DNA from 4 places in the Kitasatospora herbaricolor genome. Region 2 is predicted to be linked to each of the others. Evidence: riboswitches for the same ligand, from Rfam matches in the RefSeq annotation. Region 2 holds a riboswitch; each other region holds the start of a gene.
The links. Region 2 has a riboswitch for cobalamin ahead of J2S46_RS28845 (cobalamin biosynthesis protein). Riboswitches for the same ligand answer to the same signal wherever they lie in the genome.
Positions count from the first base shown of each region.

Region 1 (5,553 bases), 2.0 Mb from region 2:
CAACCCCGTCGTCCTCACCGGCGACGTGCACGCGTCCTGGGGCAACGACCTGAAGGCCGACTACGCCGACCCGTCCTCGGCGACGATCGGCTCCGAGCTGGTCTGCACATCCATCACCAGCGGCGGCAACGGAAGCGCCACCACGACGATCCCCAACGGATCGCTCAATCCGCACCTGCGCTTCTACTCCAACCAGCGCGGCTACGTCCGCACGCACGTCACGCCGGCGCAAATCACCGCCGACTTCAGGTCGGTGGCGACGGTGACCGAGCACGGCGCGGCGGCGACCACCGCCCGGACCTTTGTCATCCACGACGGACAGCCGGGGTTGGCCGATGCGTAAACTCTCCGTACTCGGCGCGGTCGTCGCCGGATTCGCCGCGGCCCTCGCCATGGTCGCCCCGGCCTCGGCGGCCGGGCCCTCGTCCTGGGTGACCGCGAACAGCGACTCCACCGGTGACCAGGACACCTCCTCGATCGCGGCCAACCGCCTCGGCGACGTCGCGGTGGTCTGGGAGGACGACCGCGACTCGACCGCCCCGGCCGACGACGCGCACAGTGACGTGTGGGTGCGGATGTTCCGCAACGGCGTCTCCGCCTACGAGTCGAAGCTCTCGGCCGGCGGGACGGCGGGGGTGGCCTGGCGGCACCTCCAGCCCGACGTGGGCCTCGACGACCGCGGCAACGCCGTCGTCGTGTGGGCGGAGGACCCGGACGGCAACGGGTTCTACAACATCGTCTACCGGGTGCTCTCCCCGGCCGGTGCGGTCCTCGGCTCCGGTCGGGCCAACGCGAACTCCGACGGCCAGCAGATCCATCCGCGCGTCGCGGTCGACCCGGACGGCGCGCCGGGCAGCACCGGCGCGGTGGCGTTCTCCGTGGTGTGGGAGGACATCCAGGGCACCGCGGCCGCGACGGTGAAGGCGGCCGGGTTCACCGGGACCACGACCAAGGCCTACGAGGTGACGGTCAACGCGACCGGCGGCGCGCACCACAACCCCGACGTCGCGACCTCCGCCTCGGGCGACGCCGTCGTCGTCTGGGACGACGACACCGACAACAACGGCTCCTACCAGATCGGTCTGGTGAAGCTGGCCAAGGCGAACGGGGCGGTCGCACTCACCCGCCGCAGCGCCAACAGTTTCGCCGGCGGCCAGCAGCAGCGTCCGGCCGTGGCCGCCGACTTCAACGGCGACTTCGCCGTGGCATGGGAGTCCGACCACACCGGTACCCGCGGTGTCTGGGCCCGGTCGTTCACCGCCGCCGGTACCGCCGGCTCGGCCGAGGTCGAGATCTCCGCCGGACCCGGAGCCGGCAACCCCACCGTCGGCATCGACGACCAGCGCGACGCCGTGGTCGGCTGGAGCGTCGCCGGCACCGATCCGGCGGTCCGGGCCCGGGGCCTCAACCCGGACGGCACCTTCGCCGGCCGGCTGCCGGCCCAGTCCGTCAGTCAGGTCACGACCGGTCGGCAGGAGCAGGCCGCGGTGGCCTCCTCCCCGTTCGGTGCACTCGCGATCTCGTACACCGATGACAACGACGGCAACAGCTTCGACCAGGTCCTGCTGAGTCTGGGGGCGACCAACTCGGACTGGTGACGTCCGCTCGATCCACGGACGTCCGCCGGGCCGCCCGGTCGGGAGATCCGGCAGGCGGGTCCGGAACCGCGCGGGAACGCGGTTCTCCGGTACCCCTGTCGGACCACCTCCACAGGGTGGCCCGGCGGGCGTCCGGGTCCGGGGGTGGGCCCCTGCTCGACCGCGGCCAGTGCTGAAGGGATGTCAAGAGCCCGCGCGCAGCCCAGGTGTCCGCAAGCGCTCGCGCGGCACGCCGGCTTCAGGATTGTGCTACGGCCGAGGGAGGACGCTCGTGCAGGGGCCGGCCCGGTGGCCCTGCCCCGGTGCTTCTGATCTGCGGCGACGACCGTAGAGTGGCCTGCGCAGCTGGTTCGCCCTGTCCGCCAGGCAGGCGCGTCGCAAGAGGGAACCCGGTGGGAATCCGGGACTGCCCCGCAGCGGTGAGCGGGAACGACCGCCGTCATACGCACTGGGCCAAGGCGGCCCGGGAAGCGACGGCCAGTAGGAGTCCGCCCTTCACAGGGGTGGGCGCGCCCGCGAGTCCGAAGACCTGCCGCTGCCCGCGGACCGCCACGGTCCGTGGTCCCACCGGACCCCGCGGGCGGGTCGGCGGCGGGGAGGGACGCGCACGCGCACCTCCCGCTCCTGCGCGTACCCGGGGTCTCCTGAACTCGCGAAGGAGAGTTCCGTGCAGCAGACCGAGTGGCCGGGTGCCCCCGGGGCCGTGAACCGTCGAGGCCCGGACAGCGGGGCGACGGCAGGCCGGTCCGCCGGCTCCGGCGCGGCCGGGATCCGGCCGGGCGCTCCGACGACCGGCGGGGTGGCCCGGTGACGATGCCCCCTGCCGTCTCCCGGACCCCGACGGACTCGGCGGTCACCCTGGCCCACATCATGAGCGAGCACGACACCAACCTCTACGGGACGGTGCACGGCGGCGTCGTGATGAAGCTGATCGACGACGCCGCGGCCGCGGCCGCCGGCCGGCACGCGGGTGTCCCCGCGGTCACCGTGTCGGTGGAGGAGATGTCCTTCCTCGCGCCGGTGCGGGCCGGTGACCTCCTGACGGTCCTGGCCCGTGTCGATCACGCCGGGCGCAGCTCGATGTACGTCTCGGTGGTGGTGACGGCGGAACGGTGGAACCTCACCGGGCCGGTGACGAGGGTGGCGACGGCGCAACTGGTCTTCGTCGCCGTCGACGCGGACGGGCAGCCGCACCGTGTGCCGGCGCTGGTCCCGGAGAGCACCGTCGAGCAGCGCCGCGAGCGTCTTGCCCGTGAGCGCCGCGCTCGGCGGGCGAAGGGGCCGGCCGGCTGACCTGGCCGACCGGCTGACCCTCAGCACCCAGGTCCGTCCGGGCCCCCGACCCCGACCCCGCCCTGACCCGGAGGGGAACCCGGGGCCCGGACGGACCGGCCGTCACCAGGGCGCGCAGTGCGCCGTGCGGCCGTGCTCACACCGCCCGGTGGGCGTGGAATCCCCGCCCGCTCTTGCGGCCGAGCAGTCCGGCCTCGACCATCCGGGCGAGCATCGGCGGGGGAGCGTAGAGCGGCTCCTTGTACTCGTCGTACATCGGGCGCCCCGCCCGCCCGCGCGCCGCACTGGCCCGCTCCGGCGTCCCGCTCCGGCCGGGCCGCGGGCGTCCTCGGGCCTTTGCGAGGGGCCGGGCCCAGGTGCCAGGACGGCCGGTACCACGTGCAGGTCTGAATTATTAACGGGCCCGGTGCCGTCGAGGCCTCCGGCGGCCGGGACCAGAACCGGCCCCCTGCGGATCCGGCCCCTTCGGGTGGTGCCGGCCTGCCCGAGGGGACCGGCCGGCACCCCTGCTCGGCCCGGCGGCGGGGGAGGGTGCCCCCGCCGCCGGGCCGCCACCCGTGACCGCGCGCCGAGCCGCCGGGCGCCTCCGTCCGACCGCCTCCGTCCGCCCGCGCCCGGCGCGCCGCGACACCCGTCAGTTCACTGCGCCGCCAGGCGCGGCGTGCGCGGCGGCACCGTGCGCCGGCTGCCCGTCGCCTCGAAGGCCGCGCCGAGGGCCAGCAGCGCGTTGTCGTCGTAGGCCCGGCCGGCGAAGGTCAGCCCGACGGGCATGCCGGTGTCCGCCATGGTGCCCATCGGCACGGTCACGGTCGGGATGCCGAGGTGACGGGGCACCAGGTTGCCGTTCGCGACCCAGACACCGTTGCGCCAGCCCAGCTCGGCGGACGCCTCGCAGACGTCCATGTCCGCGGGCCCCACGTCGGCGACCGCGGGGAACACCACCGCGTCCAGGCGCAGGTCGTCCATCCACAGCTCCAGGTCGACCCGGCGGGTCTCCTCCAGCCCGCGCAGCCCCTCTTCGAGGTGCGGCATGTCGGTGAAGGACGCGTACGGGCGCTCGCGCACCAGGCGCGGGTAGTCGCCGATCGTGTCGTCGAAGCCGGTGTAGCGGTCGGGGAGTTCGCCCTGCTGCTTGGGCCAGATGCGGTCGGGGTCGACCTCGGCCAGGGTGGCGAGCGCCGGGTCGCCGTTGGCCCGCAGGAAGTCGTCCCACGCCCAGGCGGACAGGTCCTCGATCTCGACGGCGAGGAAGTCGCGGCCGACCAGGCCGCGGGTGTGCAGCGAGGGCGCCTCGGGGCGGTCGGACTCGTAGTTGGACACGACGGGGAAGTCGACCTCGACCACCTCGGCGCCGGCGGCCTCCAGGTCGCGGCGTGCGGCTTCCCACAGGGCGATCACCGACGGGCGCGTGTCGATCCGCTGCCCGGTCTGGCCGCCGATGCCGCCGTCGGGGTTGGTGCCGGCGCCGGGGTCGGCGTTGATGTACATCCTGGGTACGCCGACGCGCTTGCCGGCGAGTGCGGCGTGCGCCGTCCGGGCGTCGGCGGGTGCGAGGGCCGGGTACGAGTCGGGCCGCACCTGCGACGCCGAGGGCAGCGGGACCCAGGGCTGCGCACGCCACAGGTCGCCGCGCGTCTCCGGGTCGTCGGCGACGATGACGTCCAGCAGTTCGAACAGGTCGGCCATGGTGCGGGTGTGCGGGACCACGACGTCCATGGTCGGCACCAGCGGCCAGTTGCCGCGCACCGAGATCACGCCGCGGCTGGGCGTGTAGGCGCACAGCGCGTTGTTCGAGGCGGGCGCCCGGCCCGACGACCAGGTCTCCTCGCCGAGGCCGAACGCGCCGAACGACGCCGCCGTCGCGGTGCCGGAGCCGTTGGAGGAGCCGGAGCCGTAGGCGCTGGTGAGCCAGTCGGCGCTGTACGGGCTCTCCGCGCGGCCGTACACGCCGCGCTGCATGCCGCCGTTCGCCATCGGCGGCATGTTGGTCAGCCCTATCAGGACGGCCCCGCCCGCGCGCAGCCGCTCGACGGCGAAGGCGTCACGCTGGGCGACGAGGTGCTCGAAGGCGGGCGAGCCGGCCGCGGCGGTCAGTCCCTTCGCGAGGTAGCTGTCCTTCGCGGTGTAGGGGATGCCGTCCAGCGGGCCGAGCGTCTCGCCGCGCGCGCGGCGGGCGTCGGAGGCCTCCGCCTCGGCGCGGGCCTCCGGGTTCATCACCACCATCGCGTTGAGAGCGGTGCCGGTGCCGGGCCGGTCGTACGCGTCGATCCGCGCGAGGTAGGCGTCGAGCAGGCCGACCGCGGTGGTCTCACCTTTCTCCAGCGCCGCGCGCAGGTCGGCGATACCGGTCTCCACAACGTCGAATCGGCGCGTCATACGGGTGTCTCCTGAGGGTCGGGTCGGCCGAGCCGCTGGGCGTCGAACCGATCGCGTGCGGCCGCCGTGCTTCCACTGCACTGACTAGATTTTCAGTCTAGACTACAGATCTAGGTCCCAGAATCGAGATGAGCCCATGCCGACGCCGCCGCCAGAGTCCGAGCCCGTACGGCCGCAACGCCTCCCCGCGGCGGAAGGCGTGACCGGCCCCGCGACGGCCACCGGGCCGGGTGCCGCCGCCCAGCCCCTTCGGGCCCCGGCCGACAGGAAGCGCCGGCCCAGCGGC
Region 1 covers NZ_JAUSVA010000002.1:8,557,096-8,562,648, forward strand. Annotated here, with positions in the region: gene J2S46_RS36955 (alkaline phosphatase D family protein) at 1-343, shown strand, start outside; gene J2S46_RS36960 (hypothetical protein) at 336-1,598, shown strand; cobalamin riboswitch at 1,927-2,149, shown strand; gene J2S46_RS36965 (acyl-CoA thioesterase) at 2,412-2,891, shown strand; partial or broken gene J2S46_RS36970 (3-hydroxyacyl-CoA dehydrogenase family protein) at 3,028-3,147, opposite strand; gene J2S46_RS36975 (amidase) at 3,531-5,267, opposite strand.
Region 1: linked by a shared signal. The riboswitch ahead of J2S46_RS36965 (acyl-CoA thioesterase) and the one ahead of J2S46_RS28845 (cobalamin biosynthesis protein) in region 2 are both predicted to bind cobalamin.

Region 2 (5,553 bases):
GGTGGCCCGGGTGCCGGGCAGGATCACCAGGTCGGCGTCGGCCAGCTCCTCGGGGCGGGTGGCCCAGCGGACCAGCACCCCGGGCTCCTGGGCCAGCGCGTCCACGTCGGTGAAGTTGGACAGCCGGGGGAACCGCACCACGGCCACCCGCAGCACGTCCGCGCCGAGCGGGCCGGGCGTGTCCTCGCGGTCGACCACGGTGGAGAGGTCGAGCGAGTCCTCGGCGTCCAGCCAGAGGCCCTTCAGCATCGGCAGGGTGCCGAGCACCGGACGGCCGGTCAGCCGGTGCAGCATCTCCAGGCCGGGCTCCAGCAGCCGGGCGTCGCCGCGGAACTTGTTCACGAACCACCCGGCCACGTGCCGCTGGTCCTCGGCCGAGAGCAGCGCCAGCGTCCCGTACATCGCGGCGAAGACCCCGCCCCGGTCGATGTCGCCGACCACCACCACGGGCAGGGCGGCAGCCGTGGCCAGGCCCATGTTGGCGATGTCGCGGTCCCGCAGGTTGATCTCGGCGGGTGAGCCGGCGCCCTCGCACACCACCACGTCGTAGCGGCGCCGCAGGTCGGCCAGGCACTCCAGGGACTTCTCCAGCAGGACGGGCTTGCGCTCGCGGTAGTCCAGCGCGCCGACCTCGGCGACCGCCCGTCCGAGCAGCACCACCTGGCTGCGGCCGTCCGCGCCGGGCTTGAGCAGCACCGGGTTCATCGCCGCCTCCGGCTCGACCCGGGCGGCCTGCGCCTGCATCGCCTGGGCGCGGCCGATCTCGGCGCCGTCGGCGGTGACGAAGGAGTTCAGCGACATGTTCTGCGCCTTGAAGGGCGCGACCTTGACGCCCTGTCGGGCCAGCCAGCGGCAGATCCCGGCCGTGACCACGCTCTTGCCGGCGTCCGAGGTCGTTCCGGCGACCAGCAGTGCCCCGCTCAATTGCGGCCACCCTTCCGTTGACGTGTGAGGCCCCGGCCCGCGCCGTGCAGGAGGGCGTGCCCGGCGGCGGTGACGCCGAGCGCGAGCAGCCCGACCCGGCGGGAGAGCCGGCAGGCCCGTTCGATGTCGGCCACCCCGACCGGGGGCAGTTCGCGGCCCAGTACCGGCCGGTGCTCGACCCTCTCGCCGTAGGCCAGGGTGCCGCCGAGGCGCACGCCCAGCGCGCCGGCGAAGGCGGCCTCGGCCCGGCCGGCGTTGGGGCTGGGGTGGGCCGCGCCGTCGCGGTGCCAGACCCGCCAGGCGGTGGCGGGCCGGGGCGCGGCCAGGACGGTCAGCAGCGCGGTGAGCCGGGCGCCGGGCCAGCCGGCCACGTCGTCCAGCCGGGCCGAGGCCCAGCCGAAGCGGACGTAGCGGGGCGAGCGGTGCCCGACCATCGCGTCCAGGGTGTTGACGGCCCGGAAGGCGAGCAGGCCGGGGGTGCCGGCCAGCGCTCCCCAGACCAGGGCGTTCACCACCGCGTCGGCGGTGTTCTCGGCGACGGACTCCACCACCGCCCGGGCGATCTGCTGCTCGTCCAGCGCGCTCGGGTCGCGCCCGCACAGGTGCGGCAGCCGCTCCCGGGCGGCGGTGAGGTCCCCCGCCGAGAGCGAGCGCCCGACGGTCCCGGCCTCCCGGATGAGCGAGGTGCCGCCGAGCACCGTCCAGGTCGCGGCGGCGGCCAGCGCCGCCCTGCCTGCCGGCGAGCGTCCCAGGGTGCGGTCGGCGAGCGTGGCGACGGTCGCGACGGTGCCCACGCAGAGCGCGGTGTACGCCGCGCCGGCGGCCCGCCGGTCGCGCCAGAGCAGCCGTTCCAGGCGGCCGGCGGCGGTGCCGAAGGCGGCCACCGGGTGACCGCGTCGCGGGTCGGCGAAGCGGGCGTCGGCCAGGTGTCCGGCGACGGCGCCCAGGGCGAAGGCTGCGCCGCGGGTCAGCCCGCGCACGGCAGGTGCGCGGCGGTACGGCGGCGGGCTCGGTTCGACGGTGGCCGGTGGACGGCCCGGGCAGCCTGCATGGCGTGCGTGTCCTCACTCAGGGTCCGCGCCCTGGCTCGACGTACCGGGGGCGAGAGTCTCCTGGCTTCCGGGTCGGACACACCCTCGGGCCTTCCCGCGGGCTTCTGACGGACCGCCGTGACCATGGTTCGAGCGTGCTCCCCGGTGACAGTGGCGGGACCGCGCCGGATTCGCACCGGCTTCCTCTGCATGCCTCCGTTTGGCTGATGGATCCCATCACGCGGCCGAACCGGGAGTCAACCAAGGCCACCGAGGGTTTGGTCACACGCGCGGCCCGCGTGCGCCGTGCGCGGCGCGCGGACGACGCACCCCGGGCGCCGGGCCGGCCGTCCGCGAGCGGCGCAGGCCAGGGTCGCGCTACCCGCGTAGCGGTGCGCCTTGGAGGAAACCGTCATTACCTCCGAGTAGCGCGCCCGTCGGGCGGCACTGATCTGTACGATCCGCCAGTCGCCCACCGGGGGCCTGACCTGCGCTTCGTGCGTTCGGCGTCTGGGGCCGTCCGGGCCCGGCCCGTACGGTCGTTGCTCATGCGATCCAGACAGCCCTCCGTGACGCCGGTGCCCTTCTCGCCCATGGCGGCCAGGGCGCACCGCGCCGGGCTGGGCCTGACCCCTCATCAAGTGGCGGAGGGGATGGCCGCGCACGGGGTCCGGCTGCTGCCGGCCCACGTGATCGGCTGGGAGACGGGGGAGATCCGGCCCTCCGAGGAGGAGTTCATCGCCCTCGCCCGCGCCCTGTGGTGCCCGCCCGCCCAGTTGATGGGAGCCCGGCCGGCCTGCCTGCGCGACTTCCGGGTGGCCCGGGAGCTCGGCCGGGACGAGGCCGCCCGCCGGATCGGCCTGTCGCCGCGCGCCTACGACCTCGCCGAGGACGCCGGCCGGTGGACCGGGGACGAGGACCGGACGTACGCGCTCGCCCAGGTGCTCGGGATGACGCTGCGGGAGGTGGTGGCCGTCCTCGGCCGTGGGGAGGAGCTGGACCAGCGGCTGCGCCGTTGCGTCGACGGGCGCTGGCAGGCCCAGGTGAAGGCGGTCGGGCGGATCGTCCCGGTGCCGAAGGAACTGCTCGCGGCGGTGCTGACGGACCTGCAGAACGAGTACCAGGTGACGGCGCACTGGGGCTCCGGCGGCTGGGGGTCGTCCGCCCCGGCGCAGCCCGAGCCCCCGCGGCAGACCCGGCCGCTCGGCGAGCGCTTCTGGGAGCTGCTGTCCCGGCGGCCCACCGAGATCCCGGTCTGACCCCCGAGCCTCTCCTTCCCCTTTCTTCCTCCGCGTCCCCCTTTCCGGGTTCCTTCCTCCGCGCTCCGCACGGCTCCCCGCCCGCCCGCTTCCGATCCCCGCCCGTGCCCCGGACGGCCCCGCACCGGTGGCCGCCCGGCCCCGCGACGCGTGGACTGGGGAGCGGATCCAACCGGGCCGTGGCCGGCCGCCCGGCAGGGAGCAGCAGAGCGGGGAGCGAGATATGCGTTGGGGAACCGCAGCAGTCGTGGCGGCCGCCGCGGCCGGTACGGGCGTGGCCGTACTGGCCCTCGGGCGCAAGGTGTCGGAGCGGGCGGTGCACCCCCGCGCGGACCACGCGTCCGGCGCCCGGCCGGTCCGGGTGCTCGGCGTGGCCGCCGGCCGGGTCACCCTCACCCGGACGGTGGAGACCGCCCGTCCGGGCCGCTACGCCCTGGAATGGGGGGCCGACGGCCACGCGGTGGTCGGCGAGGTCCTGCAGAGCGACCAGCAGGCCGTCACCCGCCGGCTGGAGCGGGCGGACACCGGCACCCTGGAGACCGGCACCGTGGTGCGGCTGACCCCCCGGGTCCACCTGGGGGACCCGACCACCGCGCTCGGGCTGCCCTTCCTGGAGACCGCCGCGGTCGGCGAGGCCGGGCCGCTGCCCGCCTGGTACCTGGACGGGATGCGCGGCACCTGGGTGCTGCTGGTGCACGGCCCGGGGGCGGACCGGCAGCAGACGCTCCCGGTCGTCCCGCTGCTGCACCGCCTGCGACTGCCGGTGCTGGCCGTCACCTACCGGGGCGACGAGGGCGCGCCGGCCTCGCCCGACGGGCTCGGCCACTTCGGCGACACCGAGTGGCGCGACGTCGAGGCGGCCGTCCGGCTGGCGCTGGACAGCGGCGCGGGCAAGGTCGTGCTGTTCGGCTGGTCGCTGGGCGCCACCATGGCCCTCCAGACGGCGGCCCGCTCGGCCTGGGCCGAGGCGGTGAGCGGCCTGATCCTCGACTCGCCGGTGCTCGACTGGTCCAGGACGGTGCGCAGGGAGGCCGCCGGGGCGGGTGTCAGCGCCCCGCTGGCCGGGCTCGGGGCACTGGCCGCCCAGGGGCGCTCCGGCGTCGACCTGGCGGGCTTCGCACGGCTCGCCGAGGGCACCGACCTGCGGGTGCCGACGCTGCTGATGCAGAGCCCGGACGACGCGGTCGCCCCCTGGCCGGCCGCCGAGCGTCTGGCCGGCCGCCGTGAGGACCTGGTCAGCCTGCGCCCGGTGCCCGGGGCCGCGCACGCCGCGCTGTGGAACGCCGACCCGCACGGGTACGAGGAGAACCTGCGGCGCTTCCTCACGCCGCTGTTGTGACCCGGGCGGCTGCTGCGACCCGCGCGGCCGCCGTGACCCGAGCCGCCGCACCGGCCCCGGCGCCCCCTGCCGGGCCCGCCCGGGCCGCCGTGCGAGGCACCCGGCGGCAGCGGCCCGGGCCGCCCCTCGCCGGGGGGTACACCATCCAATAGGTGGCGTGACCACGTCATTTTTGCGGTGCGCAAGCCCGGTTTGGGGTCTGTTGCCCGATCTTGCGGCCCTCCCCGCCCCGGCTCCCCGCAGACTCGCCGAACTCGATGTGACAGAACGCCCGTGCACGGGGAAGACTGCACGGCGTGACGTCTCGGAACCCGCGCGACCGTGATGCCCCGCTCCCGCCGACGATCGGTACCGGCGCGACGGTGACCCGTCTGCCCGGTACGGCCCACCGTCCCGACGGTGCGCGCCCGGGCACTCCCGGCGCACCCCGCCGCCGTGGCCCCGCACCGGCTCCCGGTCGCGGGCGCGCACCCGTACCCGAAGGCTTCCCCGCCCCCGCCGAGCTGGCCCCGCTGGCCCGGCGGATGCTCGTCGACGCCGTCCGGATCGCCCGCTGGGCCGGCGAGCTGGAGCAGGTCGACAAGCGCGGCGAACTCCTCCCCGAGGACGCCCGCGCCGCCGGACGCGCGCTCGCGATGACCGTCGGCGCCGCCGCCAAGGCCTGGGGCCAGGCCCTGCTGGTCGGGCTGGTCGAGCCCCGCGACGGCGGCGCCGCCCCCGGCTGGCGCCTGCACGCCTGGGAGCACGACGACGAGGCCGTGGTCCGCGGCTGGTCCGCGCTCTTCGACGCCTGGACGCTGCTCGCCCCGGTACCGCCCGCCGCCCTGCGCGGTGTCTTCGCGGTGCTCGCCGGGCAGGCGGTCGACCAGGCCCCGCAGCTGCTCTCCTTCCTCCACCTGGTGGACGGCCCGGTCTCCGACGGCGAGCTGATGGAGCTGCTGCGCCGCGGCCTGGACGAGCGCCGGATGGGGGCCGGCACCGGCCTGCTGTCGCTGTCGCC
Region 2 covers NZ_JAUSVA010000002.1:6,561,214-6,566,766, forward strand. Annotated here, with positions in the region: gene J2S46_RS28840 (cobyric acid synthase) at 1-924, opposite strand, end outside; gene J2S46_RS28845 (cobalamin biosynthesis protein) at 921-1,904, opposite strand; cobalamin riboswitch at 2,030-2,162, opposite strand; gene J2S46_RS28850 (helix-turn-helix domain-containing protein) at 2,504-3,214, shown strand; gene J2S46_RS28855 (alpha/beta hydrolase family protein) at 3,438-4,553, shown strand; gene J2S46_RS28860 (hypothetical protein) at 4,850-5,553, shown strand, end outside.

Region 3 (5,553 bases), 810 kb from region 2:
ACCGCGGTCTCGGAGTCGTCCGTGACCTCCAGGATCTCCGTGCAGAGGTTGGAGGAGTGGACGGTCCGGCCGGGGAGGGCGGTCTGGTTGGCGGCCCGGTTGGAGGCGTCCTTGAAGGTCATCCAGCCGTTGCCGGTCTGCGCCAGGGTGCGCATCATCCGGGCGTACAGGGTCTGCGCGGGGATGGTGCGCACGGCCTTGCCGGCCGCCTCGGCCTTCAGGTACGCCTCGTCGAAGTCGGCGCCCCACAGGTCGACCAGCTCGGGCACGTCGGCGGGGGAGAACAGCGACCAGTCGCCGCCCGCGTTGACCCGGCGCATGAACTCGTCCGGGATCCAGTGGGCGAGGTTCAGGTTGTGGGTGCGGCGGGCCTCCTCGCCGGTGTTGTCGCGGAGCTCCAGGAACTCCTCGATGTCCGCGTGCCAGGTCTCCAGGTAGACGCAGGCCGCGCCCTTGCGCCGGCCGCCCTGGTTGACCGCCGCCACCGAGGAGTCCAGGGTGCGCAGGAACGGCACGATGCCGTTGGACTTGCCGTTGGTGCCGCGGATCAGCGAGCCGCGCGAGCGGATCCGGCTGTAGGAGAGGCCGATGCCGCCGGCGTGCTTGGAGAGCCGGGCGATCTGCGCGTAGCGCGAGTAGATCGAGTCCAGGTTGTCCAGCGGCGAGTCCAGCAGGTAGCAGGACGACATCTGCGGGTGCTTGGTGCCGGAGTTGAACAGCGTCGGCGAGGACGGCAGGTAGGAGAGCGCGCTCATCAGCGCGTACAGCTCGGCGACCTCGCGGACCGACTGCTCGTCGTCGCCGACCGCCAGGCCGCTGGCGACGCGGAGCAGGAAGTGCTGCGGGGTCTCGATCACCTTGCGGGTGATCGGGTGGCGCAGCAGGTACCGGGACTGCACGGTGCGCAGGCCGAAGTACTCGAAGCGGTCGTCGCCCTTCTGGTCGATCAGGGCGTCCAGCGCGTCGGCGTGCTTGGCCACGAACGCGGCGGTGGTGTCGCCGATCAGGCCCTCGGCGTGGCCGACGGTGATCGAGGCGGAGAAGGAGACGGCGCCCTGGCCGACGGCCTCGTCCTGGATCTCCAGGGCGAGCAGCCGGGCCGCGAGCTTCGAGTACTGCGGGTCCTCGGCGATCATCGACGCGGCGGCCTCGACGGCCAGCCCGCGCAGCTCCGCGAAGTCGGAGCCGGCGTGCCGGCCGCGCAGGGCGGCGGCGGCGACGTGGCCGGGGTCGACCTGGGGCAGGTCGACGCTGCGGTCGGTCAGGAGGCGCAGGAGCGCTCCACCGGGGTCGGACACCGTCGGGTCGGACGGGGCGGCGGGGCTGGAACCCTGGGCGGGCAGGGTGACTGAGGCAGCGGTGGTCAAGGCGCTTCTCTCCTGGCGGCGGCGGTCGGCGAGGGGGCTGCCGGGCCGCATGGGCGCAGGGGAGGGCAGCGCGGAACACCTCACGGCGCGCGCGAACCACCCCCCGGCCCACCCGCGAGGCCCGGACGATACTGCTGTGCTGCATGGCGACTGCGGGGAAGCCCTGTGGCACACCGTCGGCAGGTCATCGGACTCGCGTGGCCCGGTCGGGCAGCCCGCTCACCGCTGCGGGGCAGTCCCGGACTCGCACCGGGTTCCCCTGCGTTCGACAGCAGGAGTGAGCATACATCTAGTGGCGCCAGCCCGATGAAGCACCACATGTTGTGCACTGTGGCGTGTCGGGCGACCAGTCGTCGGCTCACGGAGCAGGCAAGGGGGAGGGTGCCGGGCCCGGATTTGGGAACGGATTGATTACCGGACAGCCCTGCCGCGCGCACCATGCTTTACGATCTCGCCTCATGAGCGAGGGAACGGGCGTACCGTCCGACTGGACGCGTCAGCCCGCACAGCCGGTCCAGGGTCAGCAGCCGGGGGCACCGGGGCAGCCGCCGCAGGGGCAGCAGCCCGTCCCGCCGGCTCCGGGTGGTTTCGGCCCGCCCCCGGTGCCGTACAGCCAGCCCGCGCAGCAGCTCCCGCCGCAGGGCCAGCCGGTTCCCCCGCCGATCCCGCAGCAGCACCAGCCGCAGCAGCCGTTCGCCCCCCAGCCCGGTCCGCAGCAGGCGCCGCCGCCGCAGTGGCAGCCCGCGCCGCAGCCGTTCCAGGCCGAGCCGAACTGGACCCAGCTGGCCGACCAGCACGAGAACGAGTCCCGCAAGCGCCGCCGGCTGTGGATCGGCGCCGCGGTGCTGGCCGTGGTGCTCGTCGGCGGCGTGGTGGCCGCCGGCGTGGTCATCTCCGGCAAGGGCGGCGGCGGCAACAAGCCGAACCCGAAGCCGGCCGCCTCGACCGGCCTGCCGCTGGAGCAGGCGCTGCCGCTGATCTCCGACGCCTCGACGGACAAGGCCCCGGTCGACGCCGCGACGCTCTTCCCCGACCAGACCCGCACCATCGACGGCAAGGTCTGGACCCGGATGGTCACCGGGTCGACCTCGCCCTGTTCCAAGGCGACCACCGGCGGGCTCGGGCTCGCCCTCGGCGACGACGCCTGCCGTTCGCTGGTCCGGGCCACCTACGTGTCCGGGGAGAGCGCCGTCACGGTCGGCATCGCCGTCTTCGACAACAAGGCGGGCGCCGACAAGGCGCTCGGCCGGCACGCGGGCCTGGTCCAGGGCCTGTCCGGCCCCGGGGTCGCCACCTTCTGCGTCACCGACAAGTCGGGCTGCGCCGAGACGCACGCCGCGGTGGGCCGCTTCGGGTACTTCACCGTCGCCGGTTCGCTCAAGCAGACGCCGGACCAGGCCGATCCGGCGGCGGCCGCGGCGGCGAGCCCGCTCGCGGACCGCGCCAAGGAGGTCCTGCTGGGCCGGGCCAAGCCGGCGGCCACCGCCGGCTGAGTACCTCCGCGCGCGGACGTGGGGTGGCGGGCTACCCCTACCCTGGCCTGGCCCTCGCCTTGCCCGGCCCCTGCCCGGCCTGGCCTGGCCCGATCCGGTCGGATCCGGCCGGTGACCCGCGCCCCGGTGCCGGTCGCGGGTGACGGGCCGTCCGGGCCCGGGGGCACCGGGCCGTTCGTGCCGGACCGTTCGTGACGTCCTGTTCACGACGGCCGTAACAGGCCGCGAACGCGCGTCCGATAAGGTGTGGTGCCCCGGGGGACAGTTGCTGCATGGTCAGTTCGCTCCGGCACGCGGAACGCAGCTACCAGGAGGTACCGCGCGGTGAGCACCGCGACCAGTGCGCCCAGCAGAAGACGCAAGTCGTCCGGCCGCCGCCGGAACGCGTCGGAGCCCGTCTCGGGCCTGCTGCTCCCGGCACCCCCGAACGCCCAGGAGAAGTACAACTACACCGTCCGCAACCAGTGGGTGCTGACGCTCTGCTCGGTGATCAGCTTCGTCTGCCTGGTGATCAGCCAGGTCGAGCTCTTCCGGGTCGGCTCGTGGTTCTGGCTCTGCGTGCCGTTCCTCGTCTTCACCGTCGTGTACTACCTGGTCTCCCTGCGGGTGAACAGCTTCACGCCGAACTTCGACCTCAAGGAGCACCGCCGGCTGGTCCGCAAGTGGACCCCGGCCGAGTACCCGACCGTCGACGTGTTCCTGCCGGTCTGCGGCGAGCCGATCGAGACCCTGCACAACACCTGGACCCACGTCCGCAAGCTCGCCGAGCACTACCCCGGTCTGGTCATGCCGTACGTCCTGGACGACGCGGCCAGCCCGGCGGTGGAGGCGATGGCCGCCGACTTCGGGTTCCGCTACGGCGTCCGGGAGAACCGCGGCTGGTTCAAGAAGGCGGGCAACCTGCACTACGGGTTCGACCGCTCGGACGGCGAGTACATCCTGATCCTGGACGCCGACTTCGCGCCCCGCCACGACCTGCTGGACGAGGTCCTGCCGTACATGGACCGGGACCCGAAGCTGGGCATCGTCCAGTCGCCGCAGTTCTTCCGCGTCCTGGACTCGCAGAACTGGATCGAGCGCGGCGCGGGCGCCATCCAGGAGCTGTTCTACCGCTCGGTGCAGGTGGCCCGGCAGCGCAACAACGGCGCGATCTGCGTCGGCAGTTGCGCCGTGTACCGGCGCGAGGCGCTGGCCGAGAACGGCGGCACCACGCTCATCGCGCACTCCGAGGACGTGCACACCGGCTTCGACCTGCGCGGTCTCGGCTGGGACCTGCAGTACATCCCGGTGGCGCTCTCCACCGGCGTCTGCCCGGACACCGCGGGCGCCTTCCAGAACCAGCAGTACCGCTGGTGCATGGGCTCGATGTCCCTGCTGACCAGCAAGAAGTTCTGGCAGGCGAAGCTCGGCTTCACCACCCGGCTCTGCTACGTCTCCGGGTTCCTGTACTACATGCACACCGCGCTGATGACCTTCGCGCTGCCGATGCTGCCGATCATGCTGCTCGTCCTGCAGCCGAGGCTGCTGGAGGTCAGGCACCTGGTGCTGGTCATCCCCAGCCTGGTCTACGCGACCGTCATCTTCCCGCTGTGGCACCGGGCGCCCTACCGCCTGGAGGCCTGGGCCGGCCGGATGATGTACGGCTGGTCGCACTTCTTCGCCATCTGGGACCTCGTCCGCGGCCGCCAGATGGGCTGGCAGCCGACCGGCTCCAACGGCGCGAAGAAGGACAAGCAGCGGCGCTTCTGGTGGGGCGTCATCTTCTGGAGCGGCGGGACGGCCGTGGTCTGGGTGGGCGCCGCGGTCTACCGGATGTTCACCATGCACCCGCCGGACTTCGCCCTCGTGCTCTCCTCCGGCCTGTTCTACGCCGTCACCGTCGGCCGAATACTCATCCAGCCCCGATCCCAGGACGCAGTGGCATGACAGACAGCAACACCCGCCCGGGGGGCCGGCTCCCGGTGCTGGTCCGCCTGATCGCGGTCGCGGCCCTGGTCCTCCCGCTGGCCGCCTGCGACCTGCTCGGCGAGAAGAACATCGGCCCCACCCCGTCCGCGGCGGCCGCCTCGGGCGCCGCCGCGGCGCCCGGGGCCACCGGTGCGGCCGCGGCGCCGGCCGAGGCCACCGGACTGCCGTACGACGTCCGCCCGCTGCTCAAGCCGGCGAAGAAGTACCTCGGGATCGCCGCCGACGGCGCGCCGCTCTCGATGGCCGCGGTGGACGAGTTCTCGGCCAAGGCCGGCAAGAAGCCCAACATGATCGAGTTCTACTCCGGCTGGGGCGACGAGTACGACTCCAAGGGCGCCCGCAACGCCTGGGACAGCGGCGCCCTGCCGTACATCGCCTGGGAGCCGTTCACCGTCAGCCTCGCCGACATCGCCGCCGGCAAGAGCGACGACTACGTCAAGCGGTACGCGGCGGGCATCCGCAACGCCAACGTCCCGGTGGCGATCAGCTTCGCGCACGAGTTCAACGGCGGCTGGTACGAGTGGGGCACCAAGCACGCCACCGCCGCCGACTTCGTGGCGGCCTACCAGCACCTGCACGACGTCTTCGCCCAGCTCGGCGTCGGCCAGGTGATCTGGGTGTGGAGCCCGAACAGCATCAACCCGATGCCGGCCGTGGCCCTCAAGCCCTACTACCCCGGCGACACCTACGTCGACTGGGTGGGGATCGTGGCGTACTACACCCAC
Region 3 covers NZ_JAUSVA010000002.1:5,749,910-5,755,462, forward strand. Annotated here, with positions in the region: gene J2S46_RS25500 (ribonucleoside-diphosphate reductase subunit alpha) at 1-1,418, opposite strand, end outside; cobalamin riboswitch at 1,529-1,690, opposite strand; gene J2S46_RS25505 (hypothetical protein) at 1,826-2,860, shown strand; gene J2S46_RS25510 (glycosyltransferase family 2 protein) at 3,185-4,786, shown strand; gene J2S46_RS25515 (glycoside hydrolase family 26 protein) at 4,783-5,553, shown strand, end outside.
Region 3: linked by a shared signal. The riboswitch ahead of J2S46_RS25500 (ribonucleoside-diphosphate reductase subunit alpha) and the one ahead of J2S46_RS28845 (cobalamin biosynthesis protein) in region 2 are both predicted to bind cobalamin.

Region 4 (5,553 bases), 230 kb from region 2:
ATCAGGCGGTGCAGCATGGTGGTGAGGTCCGCGCCGCCGGGCGCGGTGAGTTCGAGGGTGCGGGCCAGCACGACCTTGGACAGCTCCGGGTCCTCGTTCATCAGCCGCACGGCCTCGGCGACGGCCGTGCGGTACGCCTCCGGGGCCGGCACCGGGCGCTGGCTCCAGGCCCGCCCGGCGGCCGGGGCGAGCGGCGGGCGGGGGACTGCGCTCTCGCGGACGGCGCCGGCCCGGCGGACCGCGGCGGGGATGAACAGCTGGGCGTCCCGGCCGGGGGCGAACGGTATCGCCCCGACCACGACGGGATTGTCCTCCTGCGCGGTGCGGGCCTCGGCCAGCAGGCGTCCGGCCGAGGCCGGATCGGGTACGGCCCGGCGCAGGCCCTCGGCCAGCAGGGTGCCGCCGGGGCCGGCGAAGAACGCCCTCGCCGGCCCCGGCCGGTAGGCGGCCAGCAGCGTGCCGCCCGCGGGCGACGCCGCCGAGGGGGCGTCCTGGGCCTGGAAAGCCGTGGTCATGGTGCTCCGTTCTGCCGGTGCGTACGGGCACCGGGACGCTGGGACTCGGATCGGTCGGCGGGCCGGGCCGGCCGGCGGGTGGGCGTGGGGCAGGGCCGGTACGGGCTCAGGCCCGCAGCGTCGCGCCGCCGTCGACGTACAGGTCGTGCATGGTGATGTGCCGGGCGCGGTCGCCGGCCAGGAAGGCGACGGCCTCGGCGACGTCCTCGGGGGCGGCGATCCGGCCGAGCGGGATGCCCACCCGGTAGGTGGCCGGGTCGCCGTCGATGACCCGCTGTTCGGCGGCGTCGTCCGTCCACAGGGCGCGTTGCATGTCGGTGTCGGTGGACCCGGGGGAGACCAGGTTGCAGCGGACGCCGGAGCGGGCGAGTTCGAGTCCGAGGCAGCGGACGAACATGGTGGTCGCGGCCTTGGAGGCGGCGTAGGCCGCCATGCCGGTGCGGGGCACCCCGGCCGCGTTGGAGCCGACGGTGACGATGCTGCCGCGTCCGCGCCCGGCCATCCGGCGGCCGACGGCGCGGCAGGTGTGGAAGACACCGGTGGTGTTGACGGCGAAGGTGCGTGCCCAGTTCTCGTCGGTGGTCTCCAGCACGGGGGCGGCGGTCAGCACGCCGGCCACGTTGACCAGGACGTCGATCGGGCCGCGCTCGCGCTCGATCCGGTCGACCAGGGCCTCGACGGCCGCGCCGTCGGTGACGTCGAGCCGGTGTACGGAGTCGTCGGGGGCGTGGAGGTCGGAGGCGATCACTTCGGCCCCGCGCTCGGCCAGCATCCGGGCGACGGCGGCGCCGATACCGCGGCCCGCGCCGGTCACCAGGGCGACCCGGCCGGCGAACTCGGTGGTGGGGTCGGCCACGGTCAGGCCTCCGTTCTGACGGTCGGTCCGGTGGTCGTTCCGGCGGCGGGCCCGGCCGGGCCCGCCGGGCCGGGGCTCGCTGGTCGCCCGCTGGTGTGCTGAGGGGTCGCCGTGGCGGCGACACGGCCGGCGGTGGGCGGCATGGTGGGCTCTCCGGGTGGGTCGAGGTTCAGATCGGCCGAACGCGCACACGAAGTGCTGCGGTAAGGTTAGCCTAACCACATCGAGTGGGGTGGTCCCGGGGGCAACTCTTCGTCCCCCGGTCCGCAAGCGCCGCGCGGCTCCCCCGCGGATCCGCGGCCGCCGTCGCCGGCCGCCCTGCCCGTCGCTCAGTTCCCGCCCGGGCCAAGGCAATCCCGCCGGCCCAGGGCGTTGCGCCGTGGCGATCCCGCGCCGCAGCAGAACCGCATCCCGACCGGAGGACCTCCATGCCCGCCACGGACACCATCAGCTCGGCGGCCGCCGCCCCGCTCCGGGAGGCCCGGGTGGCCACCCCCCGCCGCTTCCTGATGTGCGCGCCCCGGCACTTCGACGTGACGTACTCGATCAACCCGTGGATGGACCCGGCCAAGCCGGTCGACGGCGGCCTGGCGCTCGCCCAGTGGACCTCCCTGCGCGACCTCTACCTCTCGCTCGGCCACACCGTCGAGGTGATCGAGCCGTTGCCGTGCCTGCCCGACATGGTCTTCGCGGCCAACGGCGCCACCGTGGTCGACGGCCGGGTGTTCGGGGCGCGGTTCCGCCACGTCGAGCGCACCGCCGAGGGCCCGGCCTACCTGGACTGGTTCACCGCCCGCGGCTACCGGGACGTGTACTGGCCCGAGCACATCAACGAGGGCGAGGGCGACCTGCTGGCCGTCGGCCGCAGGATCCTGGCCGGCAGCGGCTTCCGCACCGACCCCCGCTCGCACGCCGAGGCTCAGGAGTTCTTCGGCCTGCCGGTGATCGGCCTGACGCTGGTGGACCCGAAGTTCTACCACCTGGACACCGCCCTCGCGGTGCTCTCCGACGACGAGGTCATGTACTACCCCGAGGCGTTCAGCCCCGGCAGCCGGGCCGTCCTGCGCGAGCTCTTCCCGGACGCCGTCCTCGCCACCGCCGAGGACGCCGAGGTCTTCGGCCTCAACGCGCTCTCCGACGGGCGCCACGTGCTGCTGCCGGAGGCCGCCGTCGGGCTCCACCGCCAGCTCCGCGAGCGCGGCTTCGAGCCGATCGGCGTCGACCTGACGGAGCTGCTGCGGGCCGGAGGCAGCGTCAAGTGCTGCACGCTGGAGCTGCGTCCGTAGCCGCCGTCCGCGCGCGGACCGGTGCCGCGCGCACCGGTCCGCCGCGCCGGCCCGGGCCCCGGCGCCCGGGCCCCGGCGCTCGGCCCCGCGTCCCACCGCGACATCCGGCATGCGGACGAATTCCGCCGGCGGGACGCCGGTGGGCCTAGGCTGTGGCCTGCAGTCGGTTCGCCCTGCCAGCCAGGCAGGCGCGTCGCAAGAGGGAACCCGGTGGGAATCCGGGACTGCCCCGCAGCGGTGAGTGGGAACGACCGCCGTCACATGCACTGGGCCCAGGCGGCCCGGGAAGCGACGGCCACTAGGTGCCGGGCCGTCAGGCCCGGTGTGCTCGCGAGTCCGAAGACCTGCCACTGCCCGCGTGCGACCGCACGCGGTGATCCCGGTGACCTCGTGGGTGGGTACCGCCCGGCCGAAGGCCGGGGGTGGGTCGGCGGAGCGGGCGGGCACCTCGACGTGCCGCGCCCCCGCTGTCGTACCTTCGCGCGCACGTGCTCTCCCGGGATCGCAGCGCGACTCGCGAAGGAGAGTTCCGTGTCACCGAGTTCCACCACCCCGCAGGCCACCGTGTACGGCTGCCCCCGTCAGGGCCCGGACCGGGAGCTGAAGAAGGCGATCGAGGGCTACTGGGCCGGCCGGGTCACCGCCGCCGGCCTGCATGCCACCGCCGCCGGTCTGCGCCGCGACACCTGGCGGCGCCTCGCCGAGGCCGGCGTCACCGAAGTCCCCACCGGCGACTTCTCGTTGTACGACCACGTACTGGACACCACCGTGGCGGTCGGCGCGATCCCGGCCCGGCACCGCGCCGCCGTCGACGCCGACCCGCTGGACGGGTACTTCGCCATGGCGCGCGGCACCCAGGACGTGGCGCCGCTGGAGATGACCAAGTGGTTCGACACCAACTACCACTATCTGGTGCCCGAGTTGGGGCCGGACACGGTCTTCTCGGCGAACTCCGCCAAGTCGGTCCAGGAACTGCGTGAGGCCCTCCTGCTCGGCCACCGCGCCCGTCCGGTCCTGGTCGGCCCGCTGACCTACCTGCTGCTCGCCAAGCCCGCGCCCGGCGTCGACCCCGGCTTCCAGCCGCTCACGCTGCTCGACCGCCTGCTGCCCGTCTACGCCGAACTCCTCGCCGGCCTGCGCGCCGCCGGCGCCGGCTGGGTGCAACTGGACGAGCCCGCCCTCGTGCAGGACCGCACCGCGGCCGAACTCAACGCCGCCGCCCGGGCCTACCGCGACCTCGGCGCCCTCACCGAGCGGCCCAGGATCCTGGTCGCGACCTACTTCGACCGGGCCGGCGCGGCCCTGCCGGTGCTGGCCGAGGCCCCGGTCGAAGGCGTCGGCCTGGACTTCACCGGCCCCGCCGCCGGCAACCTCGACGACCTGGCCGCCGTCGGCGGCCTGCCCGGCAAGCGGCTGGTCGCGGGCGTGGTGGACGGCCGCAACATCTGGATCAACGACCTGGAGAAGTCGCTGGCGACCCTGGCCACCCTGCTCGGCCTGGCCGGGCAGGTCGACGTGGCACCGTCCTGCTCGCTGCTGCACGTCCCGCTCGACGCCGCCCGCGAACGCGACCTGGACCCGCAGATCGCCCGCTGGCTCGCCTTCGCCCGGCAGAAGACCGCCGAGATCACCACCCTCGCCCGCGGACTGCGCGAGGGCACCCACGCGATCGGCGCCGAACTCGCCGCCAACCGGGCCGACCTGGCCTCCCGGGCCGCCTCCGCCCTCACCCACGATCCGGCCGTCCGCGCCAGGGCCGCCGCCACCACCGCCGAGGACGCCCGCCGCGCGCAGGCCTACCCCGAACGCGCCGAGGCCCAGCGCGCCCGGCTGAAGCTGCCACTGCTGCCGACCACCACCATCGGCTCCTTCCCGCAGACCACCGAACTGCGCACCGCCCGCGCCGACCTGCGCGCCGGACGCCTGGACCGGGCCGGCTACCGGGAGCGGATGGCGGCCGAGGTCCGTGAGGTCATCGCCTACCAGGAGAAGGCCGGGCTGGACGTCCTGGTGCACGGCGAACCCGAACGCAACGACATGGTCCAGTACTTCGCGGAGCAGCTCACCGGCTACCTCGCCACCCGGCACGGCTGGGTGCAGTCCTACGGCACCCGCTACGTCCGCCCGCCCGTGCTGGCCGGCGACGTCTCCCGCCCCCGCCCGATGACCGTCGACTGGTTCCGCTACGCCCAGGACCTCACCGACCGCCCGGTCAAGGGGATGCTGACCGGTCCGGTCACCATGCTCGCTTGGTCCTTCGTCCGCGACGACCAGCCGCTCGCCGACACCGCCCGCCAGGTCGCCCTCGCCCTGCGCGACGAGGTCACCGACCTGGAGGCGGCCGGCGCCGCGGTCGTCCAGGTGGACGAGCCGGCCCTGCGCGAGACGCTCCCGCTGCGCGCCGCCGACCGCCCCGGCTACCTGGCCTGGGCCACCGAGGCGTTCCGGCTGACCACCTCCGGGGTCCGGGCCGACACCCAGGTGCACACCCACATGTGCTACGCCGAGTTCGGCGAGATCATGGCCGCGATCGACGAGTTGGACGCGGACGTGATCAGCCTGGAGGCGGCCCGCTCGCACATGCGGGTGGCGCACGAGCTGGCCGGGGCCGGTTACCCCCGCGAGGTCGGCCCGGGCGTCTACGACATCCACTCGCCCCGGGTGCCGAGCGCCGGGGAGGCCGCCGCCCTGCTGCGCGAGGGGCTCGCCGCCATCCCCGCCGAACGCCTCTGGGTCAACCCGGACTGCGGCCTGAAGACCCGGGGCTGGGCCGAGACCCGGGCCTCCCTCGACCACCTGGTCGAGGCGGCCCGCCTGGCGCGGGCGGAGCTGGGCGGCTGACGGGAGGGCCGGGGCCGGCCCGACGCCCACGGGCGGGCGGGCCGGCCCCGGCCCT
Region 4 covers NZ_JAUSVA010000002.1:6,789,919-6,795,471, forward strand. Annotated here, with positions in the region: gene J2S46_RS29765 (isochorismate synthase) at 1-515, opposite strand, end outside; gene dhbA (2,3-dihydro-2,3-dihydroxybenzoate dehydrogenase) at 622-1,371, opposite strand; gene ddaH (dimethylargininase) at 1,800-2,657, shown strand; cobalamin riboswitch at 2,804-3,023, shown strand; gene metE (5-methyltetrahydropteroyltriglutamate--homocysteine S-methyltransferase) at 3,189-5,498, shown strand.
Region 4: linked by a shared signal. The riboswitch ahead of metE (5-methyltetrahydropteroyltriglutamate--homocysteine S-methyltransferase) and the one ahead of J2S46_RS28845 (cobalamin biosynthesis protein) in region 2 are both predicted to bind cobalamin.